Regions from separate parts of the Paenibacillus sp. J22P143 genome, predicted to be linked through region 2. Evidence: riboswitches for the same ligand, from Rfam matches in the RefSeq annotation. Region 2 holds a riboswitch; the other holds the start of a gene.

Region 1 (11,422 bases), on a different contig from region 2:
AACTTCACGGATTGGCCGGACATGTTAGATAATGTTATCCCTTACATCGGTGGGGAAGAAGAGAAAAGTGAGCAGGAGCCGCTTCGCATTTGGGGTAGTATCGTAAATAATGAAATCATTAAAGCGAGTTCTCCTCTGATTACAACGCAATGTATCCGCGTTCCAGTAACGGATGGACATTTGGCTACTGTGTTTGCCTCTTTCGAGAATAAGCCTTCGAAGGAAGAAATTCTTTCCCGCTGGTTGAATTACAAAGGACGTCCGCAGGAACTGAATCTGCCAAGTGCGCCAAAACAGTTCATCACTTATTTTGAAGAAGAGAATAGACCACAAACGAAGCTTGATCGCGAGATTGAGCACGGTATGGGTGTTTCGGTTGGGCGTTTGCGCGAGGATGCCATGTTTGATTATAAATTTGTTGGATTATCGCATAACACATTACGCGGCGCAGCGGGTGGTGCTGTTCTGATCGCCGAATTGCTTAAAGCTGAAGGTTATATTCAAGCGAAATAAATAAAAACAGCAAGCATCTAGTATGCTTGCTGTTTTTATTTCACTCATGACTCGGGTAGAGTTCTTTCATAAATGAGACGGATTGGCTTATTAATGCCTTTAAAACCTCTACATCGATATCTGCTACTTTGTTGATGTAGACGCAGCCTTTAGTAGCCTCATGTTTGCCAAAGCTCTTCAATAATTCCTCACGACGCGTATCACCTGGCGCAACATATAAGCTGATTTTGGCTTTCCGCGGGGAAAAACCAGCTAGTGGTGCATCGCCTTCATGTCCTGACTCATATTTGTAATGATAAGTGCCAAATCCTATAATGCTAGGACCCCACATTTTCGCTTCATAACCTGTCACTTCTGTAAAAATATCTAATAATTTATAGGCATCTTCACGTTTCTTCACGCTCTCGACATTTTCAATAAACTCAAGGACGCTGCTATCCGTTTCTTTCATTTTGGCTTCGTATGCCATAGAAAACACTCCTTATCGATTTTCCAGCGTGATGGCTTCTCCTTTTCATTTTATCAAAGAAGTGTTGGAATTAGAAACTTTAATAAGGGAATGATCGTCTAATACATACAACTGGGATTGAAAATGAAAAATGAATGCGTGGAAGAAAGTAGGGATTATTTCATGTGGAATAAGGCATATTGGTTTCAAACACTACAATGTACGATTCTTGTTGGTGTACTGGTAGCAGGTTGCGGTGAACGAAATGTAGGGGATCCTAACGGAGGAGCTATTCTGCAGCATGAGACACCTTCAAAGCTGAAGTATGTTTCAAAAGAAGACCTACAAAAATATGCAAATCAGCTAGCCACTTTGCATGCAGTCTTTGAAAAACATCAAGTCAAACCTCAGTCCTCCTATAGTACTGACCAAGAAGCCTTTCTGGAGGTGCGCCGCGTAGGCGAACATGACAAATCACTGTCGGACGCAGAGAAAGCCAAACTAAAACAAGCCATCTATGAGGCGATTGGCGCCAAGTTTCCGCTTAACATTACGGTCTATACGATTGATGTGCAATCTGGCATGAGTGGGAGAATTACTGCTGTTGACGAAAAGGGAAGGTTTTTAGTCGTATCATCCGATAAATTCATAGGCCAAGACAAGAAAATGCCTGATGCTGCGTGGTATAGCATGTCAGACGATGCAAATATTGAGTTTGAAGGTAAGAAGCTGCAACCGAATGAGGTTCAGATCGGATCAACTGTCAAGGTGTGGGCAGAAGGTTTAATGCTAACGAGTTACCCTGGTCAAACGACGGGGCTTCGCCTTGAAATTATCGCACTGGACCAAGGCATTGGTGATGCTAGCGGCAAGGTCACAGGATTAGTTACAACTGGCGAAGGCGTGAACACGGAACGCATCCTTGAAGTCGATGGGGTGAATCTTAGACTTCTTCCGTTTACTCAAGTATGGAGGGGAAGCGAACATGCGCAATTCTCCGACATCACTGTCGGAAAACAGATAAAAGTTTGGTTTGCTGGGTATGAGTTCGGTACGGAGAAATTCGTGACGAAGGTCGACATTGAGGGTTAAATGATGGTGTAATACAGATTGAACTAGTTATTTTGGGGATATCCGTCAATATCGTTACGCTGCCTTTGGAGCAAACCTGCCGCAACGGATTCTGATGAAAAAGCACTATCGCCTAAGAAACAGATATCGGAAGAAGCTTTACTGATGAATTTCTATTGATTTTCATTGAACCTTCCGAATATAATTAAGGTAATATTTGGTATGTGTAACTGGCGAAACGTAGATCACTACGGGGGAGCACATATTCCATAAGCCGTTCGCCTGGGCAAAGTATTTGATCAATGGATCAAATGCTTTTTTATTTCAAGGAGGGGTATGCGATGGAACGAGCTAGGAATGTGGCAGTCCTTATTTATGAAAAGGTAGATCTGTTAGATATGGCAGGTCCGTACGATGTGTTCGCCGTATCGAGTAACTGGGGACAGGATTTCAATGTTTATACCGTTGGCGAAGTGCGGGCAATCGCTACTGCTTCAAAGATAGAGTATCAATGGCAAAAAGAAGCGTTGCAAGAGCCAAACCAGCGCAACATTGAAAAGAAAAACGAGTTGTTGGTCATAAGAAAAGCACATCTAGACGATTTGGAAGACATGCAGAAATTATATATAGAAGCAGCCCAATGGATTCAATCCGCCAAGGGGTTCACACAGTGGCGTGAAGATCGGTACACGAGGGCGTATTTTGAGTCAATTATTCAAGAAAAAGAAGTGTTTGTTGCCAGTCTGAACGGTGAGCTTGTAGGTTGTTTTTCCATCCATTGGGCGTACGAAGAGGTTTGGGGAGACATGTTTCATGACGATGCTGGTTATGTACACCGTTTAGTTGTTTCGCGAAAATATAAGGGGCAAGGTTATGGCAGTAGGTTATTGTCTTGGGCAGAAGCCTACATTAAGGACAAAGGAAAAGCTTGGCTGCGATTAGATTGCATGGCAAATAACGTAACACTGAATGACTATTACCGCAGTCTTGGTTTAATATTTCGAGGGAGATTCGAAGGGAACGGTTGGAGCGCGAACTTATATGAACGGAAAATTATGAATTAGTTCGGTTGTATATGATTGATTAATCATTATAGGATTCGTTGACACCTTCCGACGAATCTTTTTCTAGCTAGTTATTTTACTGTTATAAATTGACATCAATCGCTAGTGCATATATGATTTTATTGGGTAACATGATGGAACAGGGGTGTGAAGGTATCATGCAAAAGCAATTCAAAGTCGCTGCAGGCATCTCGATTGCAGGATATGTCGTCAGTCTCATTACGTCTGGGTTTTTACCAGAGTCCATTAATTTATTAGTGCCAACTACGTTGTCGCTAGGAAGTATTTACGTACTTACGCGATCTTCCAGTGCCCTACAAGGGACAACGATGCCAGTTCCTATAAGTGAGCCTAACTCGAATAAGCCTCAAGCTTCTAGTTCCAATCCGGCTCCAAGGGAAATTGAACACAAAGCGGAAAATGATCCTTTTTGGGGACCCATTTCCGAGTATATCCATGTGATCGAAGAAACGATCATCTCAGAGGGGCAGAAGAATACCTTAGATGATGAAATCGTCGAAAAGACACTTAGCTTACTTGCCAGGGTAGGTCGATTGATTCCGCAGTTAAAAGAACTAAACGATGCAAATATGAATCATAACATACAACGATTGATCTTCAAGGACCTCAATAGTGCGATTAATCCCTTTCTGAAGTTGGGTGGGGAAGCGAAAAGATTAAATCGTCGACTTCTGCTTACCGGTATCAAAGATATCAACTCCAAACTCTCGGATTATGTAGAAACCATTGAACAAAAAGATTTAATTGAATTGCAAACACGCATGGATTTGATCCAACAACGCTATCGTTCAACAGACTAAAGGAGGTATGGAACCTTGACAACCCAATTGGTGCAATTAAAGTCGACAGATTTGCAGAAAGTTGAACAAGAAGCGAAACAATTGCTCGAGAAAGTCTCTTCAACGGATACAATGGAATTAGAAACCTTAATGGATTCCATCGGACGTATGGGCTCCAAAACCATGGAGCAGGCTGGACAATCCTTAGCTATGCTAGAACGTCCTGTAAATGAATTGATGTCAGGCAAACGCTCAGAGGTCCAAAACAATATTTTGAAGCTGCGCGGCGAAATTGATTCGTTGAGTAAGAGCAAACAGCTTGGTTTTTTTGAGAAAATGATGAAAAAGACGCCTCTGAAGAACTATATTTACAAGTATCAATCCGTGAAAACAAACGTCAATGCCATCGTGCAATCCCTTCGAAATGGGAAGGAAACGCTTGAAGAGAATATGGCTTATATGAAAACGTTGAAGAAAAATTCAATTGAGTCCGTATACAATTTGCAAATGCGGATTGCCATGGGTGAGAACTTAAAGCAGCTTTTCGAAGTCGAAATTGCCAAGCCCGAGAATGAACATCGTAAAACACATTTGGAGAGAGGACTTCGTAAGGTTGTGACGCGCATCCAGTCCTTTCAAGAGATGGTCATCTTGTATCAACAAGCGATTGCAGGAACAGACATTATCAATGACAATAACGATAAACTCATTGATGCCGTTGATGCGACCATCGATAAAACACAGAATCTGCTTACGGTCTCAGCCATGATCTCTATGGCGATTGAGGATCAAGTACAAACCATTGAAGCTGTCAATTCCGCGAATTCAACGCTCAATAAAATGTTCGAGGATAACTCGCGATTGTTGAAAGAAACAACGCAAAGAACGAACGAGTTACTTGGGAAACCAGGGTTACAAATGGACTCGATCGAAAGAGGAATGACCGATCTTTTCGCTGCATTGGATTTATTTGAACAGTCGAATCGGACAATCATTCAATCAGCAACAGAGCATACTAAGAGGCTTGGGAACATTAGCCAGCAAATGACACAACGTCTTGGTTTATCGCCTGGGAATAAAACGAATGCCGAAATAAAAGCTTCGGAGTTAAGCGGGCTTTTGGAATAAATTGTATAAGATGTAATGGCTGTCAAGGATCTTATCCTTGGCGGCTTTTTTTATGGCGTCATTCTGCCTCTTAACCCATGCCATTTCTTTCTACCGACATATGATAATCCATACGTTTGAATAATGGAGATGAGCGAATGTTCATGCAGATTAAAGATAAGCTTGGTCATGCACCTCAAATTGATGTGCTAATCCCAGCTATTGAGAAGGATCTGGGGACACTCCCCCTAGTGATTGATGCAGTAAGAAAATATGTTAAGCATCCGATTGGTGAAATCATTATTATAGCTCCATGGAAACAACGAATTATTGATCTATGTGCGAGAAAAGGATGTCGTTTCGTTCATGAAGATACGGTTCTTCCAATCACGAAAAAGGATATCCATTATCAATCCAAAACATGGGATCGGACTGGATGGTTTTATCAGCAGTTACTTAAGCTGAATGGCGATACCTTGTGCTCGTCCAAATACTATATGGTCATTGATGCTGATACCGTACTCATTCGTCCGCATGTCTTCAAAGTGGGCAATAAGACCGTATTTTACTGCCGGAACTGGAGTCAAGGCGAATATTTCAATACGTATCGAAAATTGATGGGAAGAAATCGTTCAGCCAGATTGTCCTTCGTTACCCATTACATGTTGTTCGAGAAATCGAAAGTCAAGCAATTGAAACAAACCATTGAGTCCAAACATAACACCAGCTGGTATTCGGCGATTATGAAAAGTATGAATAGATCCAAACAGTTTGCTTTTTCAGAATTCGAAACCTATGGCAATTTCCTGTATTCGTCCGTGGCTAACAAGATGATTTTGAAGCCTGCGTTGAATAAGAGCTTACATTTGGGTAACTCCCAAATTACCGCTTCAAGGATGGCTTCACTGGCCAAAAGATATCGGTCCATATCGCTTCATAAACGCAAAGGGTATGTTAAAACCCTCAAGTTGGTGTCTGTATGAAGCCATATGTGGTGGTTTGGAAGGGACCTGTTCACAAAGCGAGCGGTCTTGGTTATGCAAGTAGAACCTATGCTGCTTCCCTCAAACGGAGAGGTGTTGACGTCAGGGTTGGCCATTTGAGACATGGTAAAAAACTAGCCTTAGGTAAACGAGTGCTTATCTATCATGATGTTCCGAGCTATATGCAGTGGGGGAGTGCGCGAAGTATATACGATGCCATTATTTTAAATACCGTTTGGGAAACAAGTAAGACACCCAATGAATGGCTTTCGCATATGAACAAATTCGATGCGGTATGTGTACCCACGCAACATAATAAGCGGGCACTTCAGAATAGCGGTGTAACCGTTCCAATTTACATCGTTCCTCATGGCGTAAACACCAAAGTATTTCATCCGAACAATAAGAAGTTTGTTTTGCCGCGCGCGGCAGGCAAGTTTACTTTCGTATCCGTATTCGGCTTCCAGCACCGTAAAAATCCAGAAGGCTTATTACGCGCGTATTGGGAAGAGTTTTCCTCGAAAGATAACGTTATTCTTGTGATCAAAACAAACGGATATGAGCCCTATGAGAATGAGAAATGGATCCAGCGCCAAATAGGGCAATACAAAAAAAGATTGGGTATATACAAAGATACAGCTCCCGTTGTCATTATAGGTCGACGACTTAGCGAGAGCCAGCTAAAAGGTTTATATACACTTGGGGATGCTTTCGTTCTTCCGACGCGAGGCGAGGGTGTTGGGCTGCCTTTTCTTGAAGCGTTGGCTAGCGGTACCCCTGTCATCACGACGGCTTGGGGCGGGCAAATGGATTTCCTAACACATAATAACTCGTTCCTCGTACCTTTTCAGCTGAAGAACCCCTCCATTAGCATGAACAGTAAGCACGCGATCTCACGATCATTCAGCTATCTATTTGCAGAAAAGGGTCAACTATGGGCGGAACCAGATCATCATAGCTTGAGAATGATTATGAGGAATGCATACGAGAATCCTGAGCTATGCAAGCGAAAAGGAAGACATGGAAGACGTGATGTGCTTCATCTATCCTGGAAACGTGCGGGGATGTTGATGAAGCATGTGGTTGAGAAAGTCATTCAATCGAAGAAATAAGGATGAAGCGTGATGTTCCGCAGGAAAGGAGTATTTGGCTTGCGTATTGTACTATTATGCGGGGGATCAGGAAAAAGGCTCTGGCCTTTATCCAACGAGATCCGTTCCAAGGTGTTTCTTAAGCTTTTGAAATCCGAAGATGGCGTTAGAGAATCCATGATTGAGCGAATATGCAAACAATTGGATGAGGCGGGCTTGCTGCAATCCACTTGCATCGTCACACATCAGAGTCAAGTAGAGATAACGCGAAATTATGTCGGCGAGCACATTCCTATCATAAGTGAACCCTATAAAAGAGGAACTTATGCAGCCATCGCTTTAGCTGCCACGTATCTGCATGTGTGCATGCAAGTTGATGCGGATGAAACGATATGTATTCTACCCGTAGACACTTATGTGGATTCCGCCTTTTTCCGTCTACTTCATCGCTTTCCCGAAGTCATTTCACGCTCTAAGGCTAATCTAGCTCTTCTAGGTACGAAACCTATGATGCCCTCTGATCAATTCGGTTATATTGTACCAGTGCTCCCCATGGACAGCGATGGATTTGCTTTTGTCGATCATTTCGAAGAAAAGCCGAATGAGGAAGCTGCTGCTCAGTTAATCCAACAGCATGCTTTGTGGAACTGCGGTGTATTTGCATTTCCCTTAAGGTTCATGCTTTCCTATTTGAAGGACAAGGGGCATCCAGCCCAAGTGGAGGAATGGCTGGCCATTTATGAACACCTTACAAATACAAGCTTCGATCGTGAAGTTGTTGAACGCAATCAACATGCTGTTGTCATGGGGTATGATGGTTCATGGCAAGATGTGGGCAGCTGGAAAGCGCTAACCCCTCTTTTGAAAGATAGCATTATAGGCATGGGTAGAATATCTAATGATTCCGTCAATACGCATCTCATTAATGAACTACCCTATCCCATTGAAGTCATTGGCGTCTCGGATCTCATTGTCGCGGCAAATTCAGACGGTATTCTGATTGCGAACAAGGAGAAAGCCCATCTGATCAAGGAAAGACTCACACAAGTGTCACCGATGCCGATGTATGGGGAGAAAAGCTGGGGAACTTATCAGACATTGAAATATTGGAGGGATGAACCTCAAGGAAAAGAAAGCATGATTAAAATTGTGAAACTCACCCAAGGGAAGCATACGAGTTATCACTTGCATGGTAATCGACAGGAAAGCCTAACGATTCTGTCAGGCAGCGCAGAGATTCTTATGGAGGACAAACTGTATAGACTTCAGGAAGGCGATGTTTTGCAAATTCCAGCTGGTACCAAGCATGGGATCAAGGCAGTTACTGAACTTGCGTTCATGGAAGTTTTGTTGGGGAATGAACTGTCACAAGAAGATATCACTCGAATTTCAATAATATGGTAAAATTGTTGTTTTCGTCAGCGGTCAGAAGGAGAATAGAGTGGGAGAAGAGGAATGACATTCTCTTCCACTCTATTGTAGTAAAAGAAAGGGGATTACATATTTTTGAGGAATTAACAGGAAATTGGGCATATTAGCTGCGAATGGAGGTTGACTAAAGTGTTGAAAAGGTTGAAGCGCGTGTTATTTCTTGTAGTTGTATGCAGTCTCTTGTTTGCTCAAGCTGTAGAAGCATCAGATGGTGCCGAAGTTTTCGATATTCATAAAGGCGAAATCATCCTGACGATACCCAACTCCAACTCGTTGCAGGACCAGATTAAGGAATGGCTGAATGCTGTAAATGGTACCGTAGTATCATTTGCAATCGAACCAAGTGAAGGGATCGCCATTAAGATTCCGCTTACACCTCCGTACAAGATTAATACTGAATGGATTACTGGAACTGTTACAGAAGTGGTGATATTTATAAGTTCATCCAAAACCTATTTCCCAACGCTACTCATTTTTACGAAAGAACATGAGGTTATTGCTGTTCATTTTAAAAGCAGCAGTTTGAAAACTTTCCTAAAGCAAAATAAACTATACAATCCGAAATTAAACCTTGCCGAACCTTCTCAACGCTAATGAGAACCTCTAGCTTAGTTTATGAATATTTAATATTTGCTTTAGAAGCTTGTGGGGGGAGAAGGTGCGAATCAAGGGGCATATGTGGTTAACACGATATCGTTATTCATAGGCATAGGCATAGGACTTCAGATCATCTCATTAATTGCTATGTATTTGCTTTCTGTGTTTAAGCCTTGGGGAAAGCGGAAAATGAAAAACTAACATTCAAACATCGTCAAACAGGTGTAGAAATATAGTTTTAAAAATTAAGCGAGTGTTAGAATATTTTTTTCATAGCTTTCAGTGTTCGACAGTATTTTTTTGTTCGGCTCCGTATACTTAAAAAGAATACAGATAAAAATGTATCTTTTGGCGGAGGTAGTGTTCATGATTATAGTTCCTACGGCCCTATGCCAACCGGGCATGCGGATTGGAAGAGCCGTTTTGTCCGAACATGGACGAGTTATGCTTGGACATCGAGTAGAACTTACACAATTTATGATTAAAAAGTTAGTTCAAATGGGGCTTGACTTCTTGTATATTGAAGATCGAGAAACCGAAGACATCCCAATAGAAGAGTCGATCCAACAAGATACCCGCGCTTTGCTGCGAATGGCGTTGTCCAAGGTTTTCACTAAATTCAGCGCAACCTCAACATTGGGGGGATCGGCTAACACGACAGAAATATCGCGATTGCTATTCGAGGGAATATCTAAAGTGATTGAAGATATGAAGAAGGGGAGTCAAAGTCTTGTCTCTATCACCACATTAAATATGGCTCCAGCAACCACGTTGGAACAGCATTTTTGTCAAAATGCGATCAATGTGTGTGTCTATGCAACGAAACTTGGCATGCTAAATGGGTACTCACAAAAGGAGTTAACTGAGTTTGGACTTGGAGCGATGCTTCACGATGTGGGTAATATTCAGATCCCATCAAAGTTACTGTTAAGTAGTGCAAATTTGTCTTTAAGTGAATATCTCGAAATTCAGAAACATACTGAATTAGGATTTAACATGCTCAAAGAGGATATTGGTATTCCATCCCTGACTGCAATATGTGCGCTGCAGCATCATGAGCGTATGGACGGAAGTGGTTATCCTTATCATCTCAAAGGTACGCAGATTCATGAGTATGCGCGTTGGATCGGGATGCTTGATTCGTATGACGCCATGACCCATCCTAGAGCCTACCGGAATTCCATAGCACCACATTACGCGTTGGAGATTTTATATGCGAATGCTGGAAGTTTATTTGATATCAAAAAAGTGATGCAATTTCGAAATAAAGTAGCCATTTTCCCGGTGGGGCAAGGTGTTAAGTTAAGCACGGGAGAAATTGGCGTTGTCTGTCGACAAAACTTTTATATTCCATCAAGACCTGTCGTCAGAGTGCTTAAAAACGAACGAGGCGAGAAGTTAAAGTCACATTATGAAATTGATTTATCGACCACGCTTCATGTTATGATTAATCATATCAATGAGAGGTAAGTACACTAGTGACATGAGGGGCTACGAATGAGTGTAAATATGAAAGCGATAATCGAAGCGTTAATTAATCCGGTAGGAAGGCTTGAGCAAACTGTCGATACGCTGACGTTCGGTAATCCAGACACAGAGGTGACTGGGATTGTGACCGCCTTCATGCCGACGCAATTTGTCATCGAGCAAGCCATACAGCGCGGAGCGAATCTAATTATTGCTCATGAAGGGCCATTCTTTTCACATCATGATGATCGGACAAAACTGAAAGATGATCCGGTCTATGAGGAAAAGAGAGAACTGCTGGAAGCATCGGGCATAGCGTTATTCCGTTTCCACGATTACTGGCATCGCTATAAGCCGGATGGTGTCATGGAGGGTCTGATACAGGAGCTCGAATGGATGCCTTACGTTCAAGAGCATCATGCAGCATCCTCCATCCTGCAAATTCCAACGGAAACAGTAAGCGGAATCGCGGAACATGTGAAGAAACAACTTGGAATTTCTTATGTCAGAGTACACGGAGATCTTGAGATGAAGTGTTCGAAAATCGGCTTGCTTGCAGGTTACAGAGGCGGTGCTCAGAATACGCTGCCCTTATTTGAAAGAGAGCAGTTGGATCTAATCATATACGGGGAAGGCCCGGAATGGGAAACGCCTGAGTATGTAAGGGATGCTGTATTTCAAGGAAGACACAAGGCCCTAATCGTCCTTGGCCATGCGGAAAGTGAAGAGCCGGGTATGAAGCTATTGGCTAAAATGCTTACCAGCATGTACCCGGAGATTCCTGTTCACTATATAAAAGAACGTGCGATCTTCCAAATTGTGTGAGAGGGAAGAACAAAAGCAGTAGGAA
Region 2 (19,399 bases):
CCAATTCTTATTTGCGTTTCTTACCCTTTAAGTAGTTTTGGTAATAATCACCTATATTAGTATAACAAAAAGGGGGTTATGCGTCGACATTAATTCTTTCACGTTAAGAGTAGCATACCACGTAGACGGGTAATACTATTCATTGGGCTTGGGCATAGCGGCTCTTGCCACATTCCCTATTTTGATACAAGAGAGGACTGATTATTCACATGGCAACTGGATCAAATGCTAATCACAAACATAGAACCAATGACAAAGTTACCGAAACAGGTCGCTATCGCGATGCCGACGGGCAGAGCATTCAACTAACAGCAGGCGAAACCTTCCCACCTTGCCCGAAAACAGGGGAATCCACCATCTGGCATCACGCTTAAAATGAAGCATTCACCTATGCTGCTCCTCTCATTAGAGAGGGGCAGTTTTTCTCTTCCCATTTAAACGCAAAAAAGCGGAAGAACCGAAGTTCCCCCGCTTTTAACCATATATTTATTTCCCGGACACTTCGATACGAGTCACTGCTCTTTGTAAAGAAGCTTCAGCACGTTTGAAATCCACGTTATCTTGCTTGTTATCCGCAAGACGTTTCTCCGCACGGTCTTTCGCTGCCTTCGCACGATCAATATCAATTTGTTCAGGTAGCTCGGCGCTTTCCGCCAAAATAACCACCTTATCCTTGCGCACTTCCATGAAACCGCCGTTCACTGCAATGACTTCGTCTTTAGAGCCCGTTTTCTTCACAGTAATCGGTGCAATTCTCAGTGGAGTGACCAATGGAATGTGATTCGGCAGAATTCCAAGCTCCCCTTCAGTACCCTTCACGCTAACCATGCTCACTTGTTCAGCGTACACTTTGCGCTCCGGTGTAACAATTTCCAGTAGGAATGTACTCACTTGGATTCTCCTTCCTTAGAGTTTAGCAAAACCCGTCGCCCGCTAGATGCCAAGCTTACAGTGTTTTTGCTTTCTCGATAGCGTCCTCGATCGTTCCAACGTTGTGGAAAGCTACTTCAGGAAGGTTGTCGTGCTTACCTTCAAGGATTTCTTTGAAGCTGCGCACAGTTTCTTTCAATGGTACATAAAGACCTGGGAAACCGTTGAACGGCTCAGCAACGTGAAGCGGCTGAGACAAGAACAAGCGGAGACGACGCGCACGGTGTACAGTCAATTTGTCCTCATCGGACAACTCATCCATACCCAAGATTGCGATAATATCCAGAAGCTCTTTGTAACGTTGAAGAATTTGTTTAACGCCTTGTGCTGTTCTATAGTGATCTTCGCCAAGTGTTTCTGGCGTCAAGATACGGGAAGAAGAAGCAAGTGGATCTACCGCAGGGAAGATACCTGCTGCAGCAATACTACGCTCCAAGTTCGTTGTTGCATCCAAGTGGGCGAAAGCCGTTGCAGGAGCCGGATCCGTATAGTCATCGGCAGGAACGTAAATCGCTTGAATGGAAGTAACGGAACCTTTTTTCGTGGAGGTAATACGCTCTTGCAATTGACCCATTTCTGTAGCTAGGGTTGGTTGGTAACCTACCGCGGAAGGCATACGGCCTAACAAAGCGGAAACCTCAGAACCTGCTTGTGTGAAACGGAAGATGTTATCGATGAACAGAAGAACGTCTTTACCTTCTTCATCACGGAAATACTCAGCCATTGTCAAACCGGACAAAGCTACGCGAAGACGCGCGCCTGGAGGCTCGTTCATTTGACCGAATACCATCGCTGTTTTTGCGATAACGCCGGAGTCTTTCATCTCGTGGTAAAGGTCATTACCTTCACGAGTACGCTCTCCAACGCCTGCGAAAACAGAGATACCGCCATGCTCTTGTGCAATGTTGTGGATCAACTCTTGCATCGTTACGGTTTTACCTACACCCGCGCCGCCGAAGAGACCGATTTTACCACCCTTAACATAAGGAGCCATAAGGTCGATAACTTTAATACCTGTTTCAAGAATCTCTGCTTTTGTCGACAAGTTGTCGAAAGCTGGAGCTTCTTTGTGAATGCCGCTTGTTAATGTACGGTCAACTTCTTCGATTCCATCAATCGGATCTCCCAATACGTTAAACACGCGACCTAGTGTTGCTGCTCCAACTGGTACAGTAATTGCAGCTTTTGTATCTGTAGCTACTGCTCCACGCACAAGTCCGTCAGTTGAGGACATTGCGATACAACGAACCAGGTTGTCACCAAGGTGAACTGCTGCTTCGACTGTCATTGTGGATAGTACGCCATTATCATTTTTTTCAATCTTGATGGCATTCAAGATTTCAGGGAGTTGTCCGCGTTCGAACTCAATGTCGACGACTGGCCCTGTAATTGTTACAACGCGCCCTTTGCTCATGGTTTCCCTCCTAAGAAAAGCTTTGCTTCCGTAGAAGCTTCATTGTTATGCGTTCGCGTTCGCTCCAGCAACGATTTCCGATATTTCCTGGGTAATCGAAGCTTGACGCGCACGGTTGTAAGCTAATGTGTAGCCGCTGATCATTTTCGTTGCATTCTTCGTAGCGGAGTTCATCGCTGTCATTCTCGCACCAAACTCACTTGCTTTACCTTCCAGTACCGCACTGTAAATAAGCGTTTCTGCATATTTAGGAAGCAATACTTCCAGAACACCTTCTGGTGATGGCTCATACTCATAACTAGCAGCAGCCACGCCAGTAACTTCTTCCATAGGAAGCAGGCGGATCATCGTTGGAATTTGGGTAATCGCATTTTTGAATTGGTTGTATACCAAGAACAACTGGTCATACGTTCCGTTTTCGAAGTTTTTTACTGCTGCTGAAGCGACAGATTTGATATCCGCGAATTTCGGTGAATCCGGAACACCCGTTACTTCTTCTACAATTGGCATGTTGCGTTTGCGGAAGAAGTTACTGCCTTTACGTCCGATTACAAAAATCGAATATTCAGCTGTTGATTTATGGTTTTCACGAATCTCGGTCATGACCTTCCGCAACACGTTAGCGTTGTAACCTCCGGCCAATCCACGATCCGAGGTGATTACTAAATAGCCTGTCTTCTTCACTTCGCGTGTCTGTAACATCGGGTGTTTGATCCCTTTGCTTCCAGCTGCGATGCTTTGAACGACTTCTTTCAACTTGTCTGAGTAAGGACGCGCTGCTTCCGCAGAACGTTGTGCTCGTCTCAAATTTGCTGCAGAGACCATTTCCATCGCTCTCGTAATTTGCTTCGTGCTTTGTGTGGACTTGATTTGGCGCTTAATCTCGCGCATTCCTTTTGCCATACCTGCTCACCTCTCTTTTGAGGCTTAGAAAAGCCTTCATTCGAAGACCTGAATTCAGGCGATCAGCCTGCCCAGGATTAACACGGTAGGCAGAGCTTCACTTCAACATGAAGCTCTGCCATCATGATTTATACAGAAGCTGCGAAGCTCTTTTTGAATTGAACAATAGCTTCTACTAGCGCTTTATCGTTATCCGGAGTGATATCCTTCGTGTCACGAATGCTGTGTAGAATTTCTGGACGGTTCGATTCCAAGTAAGCCAAGAATTGACCTTCAAAACGTGTAACGTCTTGAACAGGAAGATCATCCACATGTCCTTTAACAACTGTGTAAAGGGAAGCAACTTGCTTCTCCAATGACATCGGTTGGTGAACACCTTGTTTCAAAATTTCAAGCGTACGAACACCACGGTCCAAACGCGATTGTGTAGCTTTATCCAAGTCAGAACCGAATGCAGCAAATGCAGCAAGCTCACGATATTGTGCCAAGTCAACACGAAGTGTACCGGCAACTTTTTTCATCGCTTTCGTTTGTGCAGAGCCCCCTACACGGGATACAGAGTTACCAACGTTAACCGCTGGACGCTGACCTGAGTAGAACAAGTCGGATTCTAGGAAGATTTGTCCGTCCGTAATCGAAATTACGTTCGTTGGAATATATGCTGAGATATCGCCTGCTTGTGTCTCAATGAAAGGAAGTGCAGTCATAGAACCGCCACCTAGCTCATCATTCAATTTCGCAGCACGCTCTAGAAGACGGGAGTGTAAGTAGAAAACATCCCCTGGATAAGCTTCACGACCCGGTGGACGACGAAGCAAGAGGGACAACTCACGGTAAGCAGCTGCTTGTTTGGACAAGTCATCATAGACGATCAAAACGTGCTCGCCTTTGTACATGAAGTACTCGCCCATTGCGCAACCTGCGTACGGAGCCAACCAAAGCATTGGTGAAGGCTCAGAAGCAGAAGCTGTTACAACGATTGTGTAGTCCAAAGCGCCAGCGTGACGAAGTGTTTCAACAACACCTACGACAGTGGATTGCTTTTGACCGATAGCAACGTAGATACATTTAACGCCGTTGCCTTTTTGGTTGATGATCGCATCGATTGCAATCGCTGTTTTACCTGTTTGACGGTCACCGATGAGCAACTCACGTTGTCCACGGCCAACTGGTACCATCGCGTCAATCGCTTTGATCCCTGTTTGCATTGGCTCATGTACCGATTTACGGGCCATAACGCCTGGTGCTGGGGATTCGATTGGACGGAATCCAGTTGTTTCGATAGGACCTCTACCATCGACTGGTTGACCCAATGGGTTAACAACACGGCCTAGTAGTGCATCACCTACAGGGATTTCCATGATACGGCCAGTACGTTTAACTTGGTCGCCTTCACGAATATCTTTGTAAGGTCCGAGAATAACGATACCTACGTTGCTTTCTTCCAGGTTAAACGCGTAACCTAGAACGCCACTTGGAAACTCAAGCAGCTCGCCTGCCATTACGCTTTCCAAGCCGTGAGCACGAGCGATACCATCACCAACTTGAATGACTGTACCTACATCAACCACTTGGATATCGGAATTATAGTTTGCTATCTGTTGTTTAATCAATGAGCTGATTTCTTCAGGTTTGATACTCAACGAACTTCACCCCTATTCTTACAGTGCTTGTGTTAAACTAATGCTTTGGACAAGCGGTCTAACTTGCCTGCCAAGCTTCCATCATATAAACGATCACCGATACGCACTTGTACGCCGCCGAGCAGCTTAGGCTCAACCACGGACGAAACACGAATCGTTTTACCTGTTACTTTGCTAAAATGTGAAGCAATTTCCGCTTGCTGTGCATCTGACAATACGAATGCTGAGTAAACGATAGCGCTCGCTTGTCCAAGAGCTTCATTCGCAACCTTCGTAAAATCACTCACTAAGGCATCCAAAATGGATAGTCTTCCTTTATCAATCAAGACTAGCAGCGTGTTCCACACCGGTTCGGAAACTTTGCCTTCGAAAATCTGCTTCAGCAGGTCCGTTTTAGCGGTATTCCCGATGTTCGGATGGTTCAGGAACTTCTGCAAGTCTGCATTATCCCTAATCGCACTAGCTACAGATTTAAGCTCATCTTCAACTTGGGAAATCAAATTCTTTTCCTTCGCTACTTCGAATAAAGCTTTGGCATAACGCTTCGCTACGACGATGTCACTCATACGTTGCCTCCTACCTCTTTGAGGTAATGCTCAACAAGTTTTTCTTGTGACTTTTCGTCGATTTGTTTCTCAATAATTTTGGATGCGATCAGAACGGACATCGCGCCAACTTGGCTGCGAAGAGCGGCAACCGCTTTGTTCTTCTCATTTTCGATATCCTTCAACGCTTCGTCTTTCAGACGATTCGCTTCTGCACTAGCAGCATGAATAATATCATCCGCTTGCTTGGAACCTGTGTGTTTCGCTTGCTCAATAATATCGTAAGCTTCCTTACGAGTTTGTTGCAGCGCTTGCTTTTGTTCCTCTAACAGTTGATCAGCTTGTTTACGGCTTGTTTCAGCTGTTTGAATCTGTTCTTTAACCAATTGTCTGCGTTTTTCCATCATGCCAAACAGAGGACCGAACGCAAATTTGGAAAGCAACACATATAGAATCAAAAACGCAATTATTTGTATAAAAAATGTGGACCATTCAATATGCAACAAGTAACGTCACTCCCTTCTGATAACGTGGGCAAAACGAAGGCGTGGTGGCGACTGTGGCCATCAACGCCAAACGCTTTCTTATGCTTTCCCCATGAACAAGAACGCAAGAACCAATGCAACGACTGGCATAGCCTCAACTAGACCTACCCCGATAAACATTGTTGTTTGAAGCGTACCACGAAGTTCTGGTTGACGGGAAATACCTTCCAAAGCGCGACCTACGATCAAACCGTTACCAATACCTGCACCTAGTGCTCCCAAACCGAATACGATACCTGCTGCTACTAATGCTATTGCTCCCATTGATAAAATCCTCCTCTAAACTCTTAGGTTTTGTTTGTTTTATTAGTGACTCGAGACTACCCGAGGTAAGTCTAATTGCTTAGTGCTCTTCATCGTGAACTAACGCTTGCGAGATATAAACCATGGTCAGCATCGTGAATACGAAGGCTTGAATTGCACCTACGAACACACTGAAGCCCTGCCATGCAACGAGAGGCACAACACCAACCGGGCCTAACCCCATGATGACAGCTATCATGATTTCACCTGCATAGATGTTACCGTAAAGACGGAAGGCGAGCGTAAGCGGCTTGGAGACAACTTCAATTAAATGAAGGATCAACATTGCCCCTTTAAACTCAAAGTAATGCGCAAAGTAATGCTTGGTGTTTCGTGTAATCCCTAAGTAGTGGCTAAGGAAGATTACAATAAGCGTAAGCGCTCCAGTAACTGCGATATCGGCTGTTGGTGATTTCCACCAAGATGCGTGATCTTCCGTTACAATTGAGAAAGGAAGGCCGAGCATGTTACCGATAAAGATATACATGATGAGCGTAAGACCAAGTGCAATAAATCCCTTACCGTGCTTGGAACCGATTGTGCTTCCGATGATGCCTTCTACAAACTCAATCGTCCATTCCATGAAGTTTTGCATTTTCGAAGGATTCGATACGGAAAGCTTACGAGTACCAGCGAATGCAAGAATTAATACAATAACCGTGGTTATGCTGATCATCATCAGTGCTGATGCATCGAAATGAAAACCTAACCACTCAAACCCTGGTGCATGATGTTCCATATTTTCCATTTTCACCCCTTTCATCCGTTGAAGTTACATCGTGGAATTACTTCTTAGACTTCCTAATAGAAAGAATACCCAGTACGAGTGTTGCCAATTGAGCAAAAAAGTATCCAACAATCGTCGTGGTTATTGCAACATGTTCGGGATACCTGACGGCAACCAAACCTACAAACCCAGCGATTGCTGCCCTTGTCAGAAAGCCAAGGGTTACCTTGCGCCCTGACTGCTCTATCGCAGCTGCTGCCAGCTTGCTAATCTTCCAGGCCAGAAACCTTGCACTGATCATACTAGCAATGGAGCCAAGCATGAGTCCTGCAATGTAAATGCGGTAATCGACAAGAAGCGCCCATGCAGCCAAACAAAAGGATAAAAAGAATAGAAACACATTTTGAACCGTTTTCAGAGTGGCTGAAAAGTCGTCCATCATAGCCCTCCGTACTGCTTTATCATGAAGTAAATGCTAATGACGCCGGTTACAAGCCCAAGTAAAAACCCGACTAACAACCAGATCTGTCCACCTAGTGCGCCAGTTAACCAATCTCCGAAGAAATATCCGGCTGCCAAACATACGACAAGGTCTATGCCAATTGCACTAGTTAACGCTACTGCCCGCCAAGGATTATCATTGGAATTTGGCCGTTTCATTGCACCCTCCTGGGTGTTTTCCACATGGGAAAACGCGTCTCGTAGCTTATCTGCTACGAATCCTCATTCATTGTATCGAAGCCATGCTAAGTTTGTCAATTGACGGAACTTCATTTGTCACATCTTACAAAACTCCTTAGAGCCTTGCGGCTCTAGGGTTTGCGCGTTTTCAAACCGAACAGTCGAACTGTACGCTGTAGCGTTTGTCATGATTTTGTCACGGTTAGAAAGCTTCTGGGCGTTCCTTAGTCCTACCGAAGTGATGGAGAATCGCTTGAACAATGCGTTCTGACGCTTTTCCATCTCCGTAAGGGTTCGCAGCTTGGCTCATTTTATTGTACAATTCTGGATCTGTCAGCAGCGCACGAGCACGCGTATAGACCGCTTCTTCATCCGTTCCAACTAGTTCCAATGTTCCTGCTTGGATGCCTTCTGGACGCTCTGTTGTATCACGTAGAACCAGAACTGGCACACCGAAGGAAGGCGCTTCTTCTTGCAGACCACCGGAGTCCGTTAGAATCATATGCGCGTGTGGATAGAAGTTATGGAACTCGAATACATCAAATGGCTCTACTAGCTTGATGCGTGGGTGATTACCTAGAATCTCATGTGCTGGTTCTTTTACCGCTGGACTCAAATGTACGGGGTAGACAATGGCAATATCTTCGAACTCATCAGCAATACGCTTCACAGCACGGAAGATTTGGCGATGTGGCTCACCTTGAGATTCGCGACGGTGCGCTGTCATCAGGATTAATTTGCGACCAGCCGCCCACTCCAGTACTGGATGATTAAATTCTTGTTGTACCGTATATTTGAAAACATCCGTAACGGTATTGCCCGTCACATAAATTTGCGACTCTGATTTGTTTTCTTTACGTAGATTATCTGCAGATTGCTGTGTGGGTGCAAAGTGAAGATCAGCGAGAACACCCGTTAATTGGCGGTTCATCTCTTCTGGATACGGGGACAATTTGTTCCACGTCCGAAGACCCGCTTCCACGTGTCCTACTTGGATCTGTTGCATGAAGGCTGCATAGCTAGCCAGGAATGTTGTTAGTGTATCCCCATGAACAAGAATAAGATCTGGCTTTGCTTCTTGGAACACAGGCTCCAAGCCTTGCAGCACGCGCATCGTGATTTCGTTCAGCGTTTGGCGATCCTTCATGACATTGAGATCAAAGTCAGGTGTGATTTTGAAAATATCAAGCACTTGGTCCAACATCTGACGATGCTGTGCGGTTACGCAAACCAGAGACTCAATGTGCTCAGGATGCTTCTCCAGCTCGAGAATGAGCGGAGCCATTTTGATGGCTTCAGGTCTTGTTCCGAAGATCGTAATCACTTTTAGACGTTTCATCGGTTTCTTCTCCCCTTAAAGCTTTCTATTAAGAAAGCTATCTGCGTAAGCATTGAATTTTTAGAAAATTAATCCGTTCCGTATAGTCGATCCCCAGCATCCCCGAGACCTGGCACGATGTAGCCATGATCATTCAAATGATCATCAACGGCTGCGACGTAGATATCGACGTCAGGATGCTCTTTTTGAACCGAAGCTACACCCTCTGGCGCTGCGATTAGGCACATTAGCTTAATGCGCGTACAACCTCTGCGTTTCAGTACTTCAATTGCTGCGTTTGCGGATCCGCCTGTAGCGAGCATAGGATCAATAACAAGTAAATCCCGCTCCAATACATCGGTAGGCAGCTTCACATAGTATTCAACAGGTTGAAGCGTATCCGGATCGCGATAGAGACCGACATGGCCTACTTTTGCAGCTGGCATCAGCTTTAACACGCCGTCAACCATCCCCAAACCTGCTCGCAAAATAGGGATCAGCCCTAGCATTCTGCCTGAGATAACTTGGCAATCTGCTGTTGTCACCGGGGTTTTCACTTGCACTTGCTGCAGTGGAAGGTTTCTTGTAATCTCATAAACCATTAAGGTAGCAACTTCATCGACAAGCGCTCTGAAATCCTTGGTTGTCGTGTTCTCATCCCGAATATAAGTAAGCTTATGTTGGATAAGCGGATGATCGCAAATATGTACTTTACCCATATGTTCCTCCCTAATATAAGCTTGTAGGTCAGGCAAACCTTGTCCATTATATCATATGTTATCCAACTTATCTGCTATAGAACCAACAACTATAAAATACAAAAAACCTCGTCACCGCCACTCTGCATCGAGAATGGGGGAATGAAGTTTTATCATCGAACGAGCACGAATTGCAGCCCCGTCAATCCGCAGCTGACGTAAGATGGTCTGAAGTTTTAGGGACGTAGGGGCTATTCGCGCAAAAACAAATAAAAGACCAGCTCCAAAGAGCTGGCCCCTGCAAATAATGATTAGTACGTCAAACCTGGGTAAAGCGGGTATTGCGCTGTTAGATCCGATACCATACCACGCGCTTTCTCAAGCGTAGCTTCGTCTTTCGGGTTTTTCAATGTAAGACCGATGACTTTCGCGATTGTTTTCATCGCTTCTTCGTCCATACCACGGGAAGTCACAGCCGGTGTACCCAAGCGAATACCGCTTGTGATGAACGGGCTTTTCGGATCGAAAGGAATCGCATTTTTGTTCGCTGTAATACCAATTTCATCAAGAACGTGCTCTGCGTCTTTACCTGTGATGTCCAGGTTACGCAAGTCAACCAACATCAAGTGGTTATCCGTACCGCCGGAAACAAGGTTGATGCCTTCAGCTGTAAGAGCTGTCGCCAATGCTTGGGCATTGTTGATGACATTTTGACCGTACACTTTGAAATCTGGTTGAAGTGCTTCACCAAAGGAAACAGCTTTAGCTGCAATTGTATGCATTAAAGGACCACCTTGGGAACCAGGGAATACGGCTTTATCAATTGCTGCAGCCCAAGCTTTGCGCGTAAGAATCATACCGCCGCGAGGACCGCGAAGCGTTTTGTGTGTTGTTGTTGTTACGAAATGTGCGTGTGGCACTGGGTTCGGGTGCAAGCCAGCTGCAACAAGACCAGCGATATGCGCCATATCGACGAAGAATAATGCGCCTACATCGTTCGCAATGGAAGCCATTGCTTCGAAATCGATCGTACGCGGGTAAGCACTTGCGCCAGCAACCAACATGCGAGGCTTATGTTTGAAAGCTGCTTTACGAACCTCATCGTAGTCGATGCGGGAATCTTTTTCGCTTACGCCGTAAGCTACGAAGTTATAAAGAATACCGGAAGCATTAACTGGGCTACCGTGTGTTAAGTGACCACCATGCGCAAGATTCATACCTAGAACTGTGTCACCAGGGTTTAGCGCAGCCAAGTATACAGCCATGTTCGCTTGTGCACCGGAATGTGGTTGAACGTTCGCGTGCTCAGCACCGAAAAGCTCTTTCGCACGATCACGAGCGATGTCTTCCACGATGTCGACGTACTCACAGCCACCGTAGAATCTTTTGCCTGGGTAGCCTTCAGCGTATTTGTTCGTTAATACTGTTCCCATAGCTTCAAGAACCGCTTGGCTCACGATGTTCTCGGAAGCAATCAGTTCAATTTTGTCGCGTTGGCGGCCTAGCTCAAGATTCATGGCTTCTACGATTTTCGGATCTTGCTTGCTTAAAAAGTTTGTCATATTGAATTCCTCCTAAGGATGATTATCAAAAGTAAATTAGCAATCTGCATCAGGTGCAGCTTGTTGATAAAGTTGATCCGCCTGATCAGCGGAGTATACAGCTCTAGTACCACCGATCAGCTTCGGCCGAGCGAATGCCATCGTGACATAAGCCTGGCCAATATGGCGAACCGGCGGCCTTGCGGGAACAGCGACTCTGCGCAGATGCATGCCTATCAGCGTTGAGCCGATATCGATGCCCGCATGCGCCTGAATTGTCTCAACAACGACCGGCTTCACGAAGTGTCTGTACGCATAGGAAGCCATCGAGCCCCCGGCCTTCGGCACGGGAATCACGGAGACAGGCTCCAGCTGCGGCGCTAGCGCCAGCAACTCTTCCTCCACAACCAGCGCACGATTCAAATGCTCACAGCATTGAAACGCCGCATGCAGCCCAAACTCACCGCAGATGCGCTTAACCGTCTCAAAAATCGGCTTCGCCGCATCCAGCGTACCCGATGTCCCAATCCGATGCCCGAGAATTTCACTCGTGCTCGTGCCGATCACCAAGATGTTGCCGGGACGCAAGCTGCCAACCGTAATCAGCTCACGCAGGTTCGCTTCCAAAGCTTCTGCTATAGGTTCATACATCGAATCTGTCATTGTGGCTCCCTCATCTCTAGGGATGTACCGTGAAACGATCTTCGATACTCTGTACTTTGTTAATCCGATTCTTGTGCCGGACACCTTCCGAGAACTCGGTTTCCAGCCAGATTTTGACGATTTCTTCCGCTACGCCAGGACCAACAACACGTTCACCCATCGCTAGCACGTTCGTATCATTATGTTCACGCGTCGCTTTCGCTGAGAAGAGATCATGCACAAGTGCACAACGGATCCCTGGAACCTTATTCGCGGCGATGGACATCCCAATGCCTGTTCCACAAAGCAGAATGCCTTTGTCTGCTTCTCCCGAAACAACTTTTTCGCAAACTTGAAGTGCATAGTCTGGATAATCGACGGAGTCGCCGCAGCTGCATCCGAAATCGATCACTTGATGACCTAATGATTCAATAAAAGGAATGATAACATCTTTCAAACGATAGCCTGCATGATCAGCACCTAAAGCAATTTTCATAACTTAAACGCTCCTTTTGACTTGTTCGAATTCGACCATCCTATTATATCCCAAAGCTCACCAAAAACGAAAAAAAGAGCGCACACGCTAGAAAACGCGCGTTGCTCTTGTGCCCAGGCGACCGGCCGTATAGCTCAATGCTCCATTGTGGTTAACCCCACTCGTCGCCAGTTACATTGAGTCTTGCTTGTTACTTGTATTTTATCGCATTCCCTGCGATGTGTAAAGCTATATTGACCTATCTCAGTTTTTTCACCAATTTATCCAAGCTCCGGCCAATTTCTTCGGCTGTATACCGATAATCAGCTAATGACCCGCCATACGGGTCGGAAATATCGTAATCTGGCATGATATTTTGTAGTTCGTACAGGCGACTTCTTTCCTCGACCGATACCGTTTGGGACAGCGCCTGTTTCAGTTGAAGCTCCGTCGCAAGCTGCTCCTGCTCTTCAATCGCCTTGAGAATACGAGCATCGTCCTCTACATATTCTTTGAGCGTATACGTCTTCTCGATCGCTTCAGGGAAACGCCCAATCACTGTACGTTTATGCCCTGTCGTCATTGTCAGGATCAGATCCGCCCAATCGACGTCAGCCGCGGTAATCGCTAGAGAACTGATGGATTCCTTAAAGCCCGCTTCATGAAGAAGCGACTGGCTGTTTCTCGATATCGGACCACCTGTCATGGCCGACACACCTGCTGAACGAACCTCCGCCGCAAGCCCCTCTTGATGCACCCTCATACGCAGCAAACCTTCAGCTAACGGACTGCGGCACGTATTTCCTGTACAGACAAATAGAATTCGCAACATGAAATCCTCCTTGAAATAAACGGCTGCACCGTCCGTTATTACCCGTATTGTATCACAGCAAAAACTTGATCCCAAACCCTAATAGGATAAGTCCACCGAATGCCTCACCATATTCCCCAACCCAACCACTAACTCGTCTGCCCAGCAGTAAGCCTGCTATCGAAAGCAAACCACCAAACAGACCAAATATGAGCACCGTAAGCACAATGTCCGTGGCAAACATCCCGAGAGAAACGCCCACAGAGAACGAATCTATACTAACACTTAGGGCAAAAATGATGAGTCCCCATAGCGTCCGATGATCGAATGCCGTAGCTTCTTCCCCACGTACCGAGCTGTATACCATATGCGCACCGAGCAGAATAAGTAAACAACCCCCTGCAGCCGTAGCGACGTTACCCAGAAGGAGGGACACATACTGCCCCATAAACATCCCCATCAGCGGCATGAGCACATGAAAAAGTCCGATGACTATGCTAATTTTCAAAATATCGATCAGACGAATGCCCTTCATTCCTATGCCAATTCCTAACGAAAAAGCATCTAGGCCCAAAGCAATCGCCATAATCCCAATTGTCATGAGTTGCCCAACTTGTACCCCAGATGCGAGCATAGCACGATCCCCCTTGTCCACGATTCTTTCTCAAGATATGCGGACAAACTGGGAATCATGCTAGTCACAATAAACGGCTACGACGTCCTACTTGGACGGTAGCGTTTATCCAGAAATATACAACAATTTAGTGCGTGAAACTTATACAATCTTATATTTTAGAGACGGATCCGCTCATGACCCGCTGCTTTCAGCAGTCGATTCATAATCGCACGGCCAATACCGGAATCTGGAACACCTTCTGCGACAATATAGCTAATACCTTTATGATCAAAAGTCCGCAGAGCGGCATAAAGCCCCCGAGCTATCGTTTCCGGCTGGGATAAGGAGCCGCACGCGAGTACGAGATCCGCCCGATAGCACGCTACTCTTTCTTCGAACGTGAGAATGCCCGTCGACTCCCCTCGTGACTTCGCGGCATCGATATCGCGTTGAATCCACGCTGAAACTTCCTGCCCATCATCCCCTTGAACGATGTGCATAAAGCCCTTCGGCGCATAATGTGTGTACTTCATACCTGGTGCGCGAGGGGTATCCAAGGCTTCTACCTCAGTCGGCTCGGACACATGAATATGCATTTCTGGCAAAACCGCTTGCAGCTGCTCAGCTGTCACGCCACCCGGCCTCAGTATAAATAACTCGCCATTTACAAGTTGAATAACCGTGGACTCCACGCCAACACCCGTTGCACCCCCGTCTACAATTCCGCCAATCTTGCCGTCCAAATCATCACGCACATGCGAGGCTAGTGTCGGACTCGGTCTGCCCGAGCTGTTCGCACTTGGTGCTGCTATAGGCAGCCCTGCTTCTCGCAGCAGATGCAAAGCAACCGGATGGTCCGGTATACGGATCCCCACCGTTTGCAGCCCCGCTGTGACTAACGGCGAAAGGCTACCTGCAAGTACAGGTAGCACAATGGTTAAGGGTCCGGGCCAGAAAGCCTTCATAAGAGCTTGATGATCGGGGGTGAGACAATCGGCTTGCACAAGGCTTGGAAGCTGCTTCACATCAGCTATATGTACAATTAAAGGATTGTCGGAGGGTCTTCCTTTTGCCGTAAAAATATGTTCCACGGCTTTCGTATTCGTCGCATCAGCGCCTAAACCGTACACCGTTTCAGTTGGAAAAGCGACCGTTTCCCCCCATTGTAGAAGCCGAGCTGCTTCTGCGAGTTGCTGTGCGATGGTGTTCTCATCGCCTTGTTCCACGTTCCAGTACGTTGTCACGATCATTCTCATCCTTACTTCGTTGAAATTCTATGGGAATATCCCATTCGCACCACTCGTTCGTATTTCGGACAAGCTGCTCATAGACTCAATCGTTTACAATTCTACCAAAGTGCAGCATTTTCTCACTCTACTCGACGCTAGCTAAACCACGAGAAAATCGCCTTAAACATTTCCCAGATAAAAAATTTCACTTTCGGTTGCGCCGGTTCATCTGAAGGCGTTGCTGCTGCTGCCACAACTTCGGCATCCTTTTCTTTCTTCACGGATTTCTCCGTGGATGTGGAGGCTGATTTATCTTTGGCTGAAGCATCATCTTTCTTTTTGGCAGACGATGTTTCGCTAGCTTTAGCCTTAGCTTCTTTGGTTGGCTTTTTTTCCTTGCCGTTCTCATCTGTCGTTTTGGCCACGACAACTGCTGCAGATGCTACGGCTTCGCCGGACACGGAATCTACGAAGCATAAAGGTGGAAACAGCACACACCACCAATTCTGGCCTTCACCAGAACCAATCACAACACGCAATGCCTCATAATCCCCTGCTGGGTAGACGTCATTTCCGTACATTTTGGTTGGAAAAGGGACAACTCCCAGATCAACCGTATGCGGATAGCTATAGCCACGGGACGCAATCATCTCTCCAACTAGCTGATCAAATTCGGGCAAATGCGCATTCACAACGGCTCTCGCCTCGTCCAAGGAATGTGGTCCAACAACCCACTCCTGCATACGGGCAATAATCGCATCGCGAATCTCGCGTTTCAGTGCTTGGTCTTGCGCAGAATCCGAATTTGCTAGAATACGCAAACGAATGGACTCCTCTGGTATCGTAGGCGAAATTACCGCCGCATTCGTCCGATTGGATTCCCAACACATAATCATAAGAATAAGTGCAAAAGAAATGAATAATAAACTCTTAAATGATTGGCGCTCTGTTCTCTTAACCATGGAGAGTAGCCCCTTTCCCGTCCCTTATAATACTAACCAGTATGGACAAGAGTAGGCGGGGCTAAACCTATGAATCTATGATTTTTTGTAAAATGGTAGAGTTGCTAGAGTTACCGCAGCTGATAGATAGGGTTAGCCGATCTCGGAGCATCGGCTACAGCTCTGGAGAGCGGATCGCGATCACGTGGCGATCGATCCCCTGGAGATCCTGCACGAAGCGGATCTCCGTCCAGCTAGCTGCGGCGCGCAGCAACGCCGCAACAGCCTCCGCCTGCCCGATGCCCACCTCGAACCCGACCACGGTCGGGATTCGCGGCAGCCGGTGCAGCTGCGAAATCAATCGGCGGTACAGGTCGAGTCCCTCGACACCGCCGAACAAAGCCGTGTGCGGCTCGAATAGCCGCACCTCGGGCATCAGCGCCGGCAGGTCGCCATCCGGGATGTATGGTGGGTTCGACACCACCATATCCAGCGCGAGCCCGCGCTCAATATAAGGCTCGAGGAGGTCGCCCTCGAGCCACTCGATCCGCTCAGCCACTTCGTGGCGCTGCGCGTTCTTTACGGCCATCTCCAGCGCTGCCGCGGAGATGTCGCTGGCCGCCACGCGCCACGTAGGGCGCGCGTGCGCGATCGTCACCGGGATGATACCACTCCCGGTGCCCACATCCGCAAGCAGCGGAGCGCCTTGCGGGAACAGACGCGAGCCCTCGTGGAGCAAAGCCTCCACGAGCAGCTCGGTCTCCGGCCGCGGGATCAGCACGGCCGGCCCGACCTCAAACGGAAGGCCGAAGAAATCCTGCTCGCCGGTGATATACTGCACCGGCTCACCCGCGGCCTTCCTTGCTACCAGCTGGTCCCACGTGGCGACCAGCTCTTCGGGCATCGGTTCCTGCCACCAGCGGAACAGGAGCTCCGTGCGCGTGCAGCCGCCTAACAGGTGCTGCAGCAACAACTCCGTGCAAGACGAAGCCTCCGCCACGCCTTGCTCCCCTAAAAAAGAAGAAGCCTTCACAAAGGCTTCTCTTACAGTCATTTTCACAGTCGTCATTACATCGCCTCTAAGGCATCGGATTGTGCAGCAATCGTTAACGCTGACACAATTTCCGCCATATCGCCGTTAAGAACCGTTTCCAAACGGTGCAACGTCAAGCCGATGCGGTGATCGGTAATACGGCTTTGCGGGAAGTTGTAGGTACGAATACGCTCTGAACGGTCGCCCGTTCCGACTTTGCTTTTACGCTCGCCGGCATATTTCGCTTCTTCTTCTTCACGCAATTTATCTGAAATCCGCGTACGAAGTACGCGAAGCGCTGACTCTTTGTTGGAGTTCTGCGATTTACCATCCTGACACGTTGCGACGATACCCGTTGGTACGTGCGTTACACGTACAGCGGATTTCGTTGTATTAACAGACTGACCGCCCGCTCCACTGGAACAGAATGTATCTACGCGAATATCCGCATCATGAATCACGACCTCCACATCTTCTGCTTCCGGCATAACAACAACCGTCGACGTGGATGTATGGATCCGTCCACCGGACTCCGTTACTGGAATACGTTGAACACGGTGCGCACCGCTCTCAAACTTGAGCTTGCTATAAGCACCTTTTCCCGTAATCATGAAGATAATCTCTTTGAATCCGCCCAAATCATTGACGGACGCATCGAGAATTTCCGTTCTCCATCCTTGACCATCTGCATAACGCGTGTACATCCGGTACAGATCGCCTGCGAACAGCGCAGCTTCATCGCCGCCTGCCGCACCGCGGATTTCTACGATAACGTTCTTATCGTCATTCGGATCCTTCGGCATCATCAGAATGCGAAGATGTTCTTCGAGTTTAGCGGATTGGTCGCTAAGCTCATCGATCTCCATTTTGACCATTTCACGCATCTCATCATCCAGCTTCTCGTTCTGCATCACTTTCGCTTCAGCTAGCTGTTCACTCACGCTCTTATATTCATTATAAGCATCATAAGCTTCCTGAAGATCAGATTGCTCTTTGGAATACTCTCTTAGTTTCTTCGTATCACTCGTTACATCCGGGTCACACAATAACTCGCTTAGTTTGTCATAGCGGTCCACAATGGACTGAAGTCGATCCAACATAGGGGATCACTCCTTTCTCTATTTTATAAATCATTAAACATTGAAACGGAAATGCATAACGTCGCCGTCATTCACCACGTACTCTTTACCTTCAAGACGCACTTGGCCTTTTTCCTTAGCACCAGCCATCGATCCTGCAGCTGACAAATCGTTGTACGACACAACTTCCGCACGAATGAATCCACGTTCGAAATCCGTATGAATCACGCCTGCCGCTTGCGGAGCTTTCGTTCCTTTACGGATCGTCCATGCTCTAACTTCTTGCACGCCAGCTGTGAAATACGTGTACAAGCCTAGTTTTCTATATGCTGCTTTGATCAATCTATTCAAGCCGGACTCTTGAAGTCCCAACTCTTCCAGGAACATCGCTTTTTCTTCTTCTTCCAGCTCAGCAATTTCGGATTCAACCTTCGCGCTAATGGAAACGACTTCGTTGTTTTCTTTCTCAGCGAATGCCTTCACAATTTTAACGTATGCATTGTCGTCCGCAGTTGCAACTTCATCTTCACTCACGTTTGCCGCGTAGAGCACTGGCTTCATCGTTAGCAAATGAAGATCGCGAACTAGCAGGCGCTCATCTTCTGTCAAATCCAAGCTGCGTGCTGGCATATCGTTATATAAGGCTTCTTTGATACGTTCCAAACACTCAACCTCAGCAACCACCTTCTTGTCGCCGCCTTTGAGGTTTTTGCGTGAACGCTCGATCTTTTTATCAACCGACTCAATGTCTGCCAAAATCAATTCAAGATTAATCGTCTCGATGTCGCCAATCGGATCAACTTTCCCAGAAACGTGAGTAATATTATCATCCTCAAAACAACGCACAACATGCACAATCGCATCAACTTCACGGATGTGTGCTAGAAATTTATTTCCAAGGCCCTCGCCTTTGCTCGCACCCTTAACTAAACCCGCAATGTCAACGAATTCGAAGGCCGTCGGCACGATACTCTTAGGCACAACGATTTCCACCAGCTTCTGCAATCTCTCGTCTGGTACTTCAACTACCCCAACATTCGGATCGATCGTACAGAACGGATAATTCGCAGATTCTGCCCCCGCCTGTGTAATTGCATTAAACAATGTCGATTTTCCTACGTTCGGTAGACCGACGATACCTGCTTTCAAAGCCATTGTCGTTACAACTCCTTAATTTTCGAAAATCATCCTTCTTATTATATAGTACTTGGAGGGCAAAAAAAAGCCTGCAAGCTATCGATTCGCCGCAGACTTTTTTTCCATTGCTATTTTGAACTCGTCATCCCGCTTTTGCACGAAGTACGTTTTGATCTGATTCCGCAAAA

What was found. A riboswitch is a leader RNA that binds a small molecule or an ion and turns the genes downstream of it on or off. The one in region 2 is predicted to bind ZMP and ZTP.
Region 1: another riboswitch for ZMP and ZTP. It lies ahead of AC58PQ_RS21815 (GNAT family N-acetyltransferase); the one in region 2 lies ahead of rpiB (ribose 5-phosphate isomerase B).

The regions. Positions count from the first base shown of each region.
Region 1 is NZ_JCAUAQ010000019.1:105,335-116,756, forward strand. It holds gene asd (aspartate-semialdehyde dehydrogenase) at 1-513, shown strand, start outside; gene AC58PQ_RS21805 (DUF1801 domain-containing protein) at 554-982, opposite strand; gene AC58PQ_RS21810 (DUF3221 domain-containing protein) at 1,145-2,053, shown strand; ZMP/ZTP riboswitch at 2,249-2,327, shown strand; gene AC58PQ_RS21815 (GNAT family N-acetyltransferase) at 2,374-3,096, shown strand; gene AC58PQ_RS21820 (hypothetical protein) at 3,255-3,917, shown strand; gene AC58PQ_RS21825 (toxic anion resistance protein) at 3,933-5,024, shown strand; gene AC58PQ_RS21830 (DUF6492 family protein) at 5,162-5,986, shown strand; gene AC58PQ_RS21835 (glycosyltransferase family 4 protein) at 5,983-7,098, shown strand; gene AC58PQ_RS21840 (sugar phosphate nucleotidyltransferase) at 7,138-8,481, shown strand; gene AC58PQ_RS21845 (hypothetical protein) at 8,638-9,102, shown strand; gene AC58PQ_RS21850 (HD-GYP domain-containing protein) at 9,472-10,575, shown strand; gene AC58PQ_RS21855 (Nif3-like dinuclear metal center hexameric protein) at 10,603-11,397, shown strand.
Region 2 is NZ_JCAUAQ010000011.1:17,403-36,801, reverse strand. It holds gene AC58PQ_RS16655 (F0F1 ATP synthase subunit epsilon) at 487-891, opposite strand; gene atpD (F0F1 ATP synthase subunit beta) at 947-2,344, opposite strand; gene atpG (ATP synthase F1 subunit gamma) at 2,390-3,247, opposite strand; gene atpA (F0F1 ATP synthase subunit alpha) at 3,376-4,890, opposite strand; gene AC58PQ_RS16635 (F0F1 ATP synthase subunit delta) at 4,923-5,456, opposite strand; gene atpF (F0F1 ATP synthase subunit B) at 5,453-5,938, opposite strand; gene atpE (F0F1 ATP synthase subunit C) at 6,020-6,244, opposite strand; gene atpB (F0F1 ATP synthase subunit A) at 6,324-7,022, opposite strand; gene AC58PQ_RS16615 (ATP synthase subunit I) at 7,069-7,449, opposite strand; gene AC58PQ_RS16610 (AtpZ/AtpI family protein) at 7,449-7,670, opposite strand; gene wecB (non-hydrolyzing UDP-N-acetylglucosamine 2-epimerase) at 7,894-9,030, opposite strand; gene upp (uracil phosphoribosyltransferase) at 9,099-9,728, opposite strand; gene glyA (serine hydroxymethyltransferase) at 10,019-11,269, opposite strand; gene AC58PQ_RS16590 (TIGR01440 family protein) at 11,306-11,911, opposite strand; gene rpiB (ribose 5-phosphate isomerase B) at 11,928-12,386, opposite strand; ZMP/ZTP riboswitch at 12,491-12,571, opposite strand; gene AC58PQ_RS16580 (low molecular weight protein arginine phosphatase) at 12,625-13,197, opposite strand; gene AC58PQ_RS16575 (manganese efflux pump MntP) at 13,250-13,810, opposite strand; gene AC58PQ_RS16570 (L-threonylcarbamoyladenylate synthase) at 13,969-15,042, opposite strand; gene spoIIR (stage II sporulation protein R) at 15,177-15,983, opposite strand; gene prmC (peptide chain release factor N(5)-glutamine methyltransferase) at 16,138-17,031, opposite strand; gene prfA (peptide chain release factor 1) at 17,031-18,095, opposite strand; gene ychF (redox-regulated ATPase YchF) at 18,129-19,229, opposite strand; gene AC58PQ_RS16545 (PilZ domain-containing protein) at 19,308-19,399, opposite strand, start outside.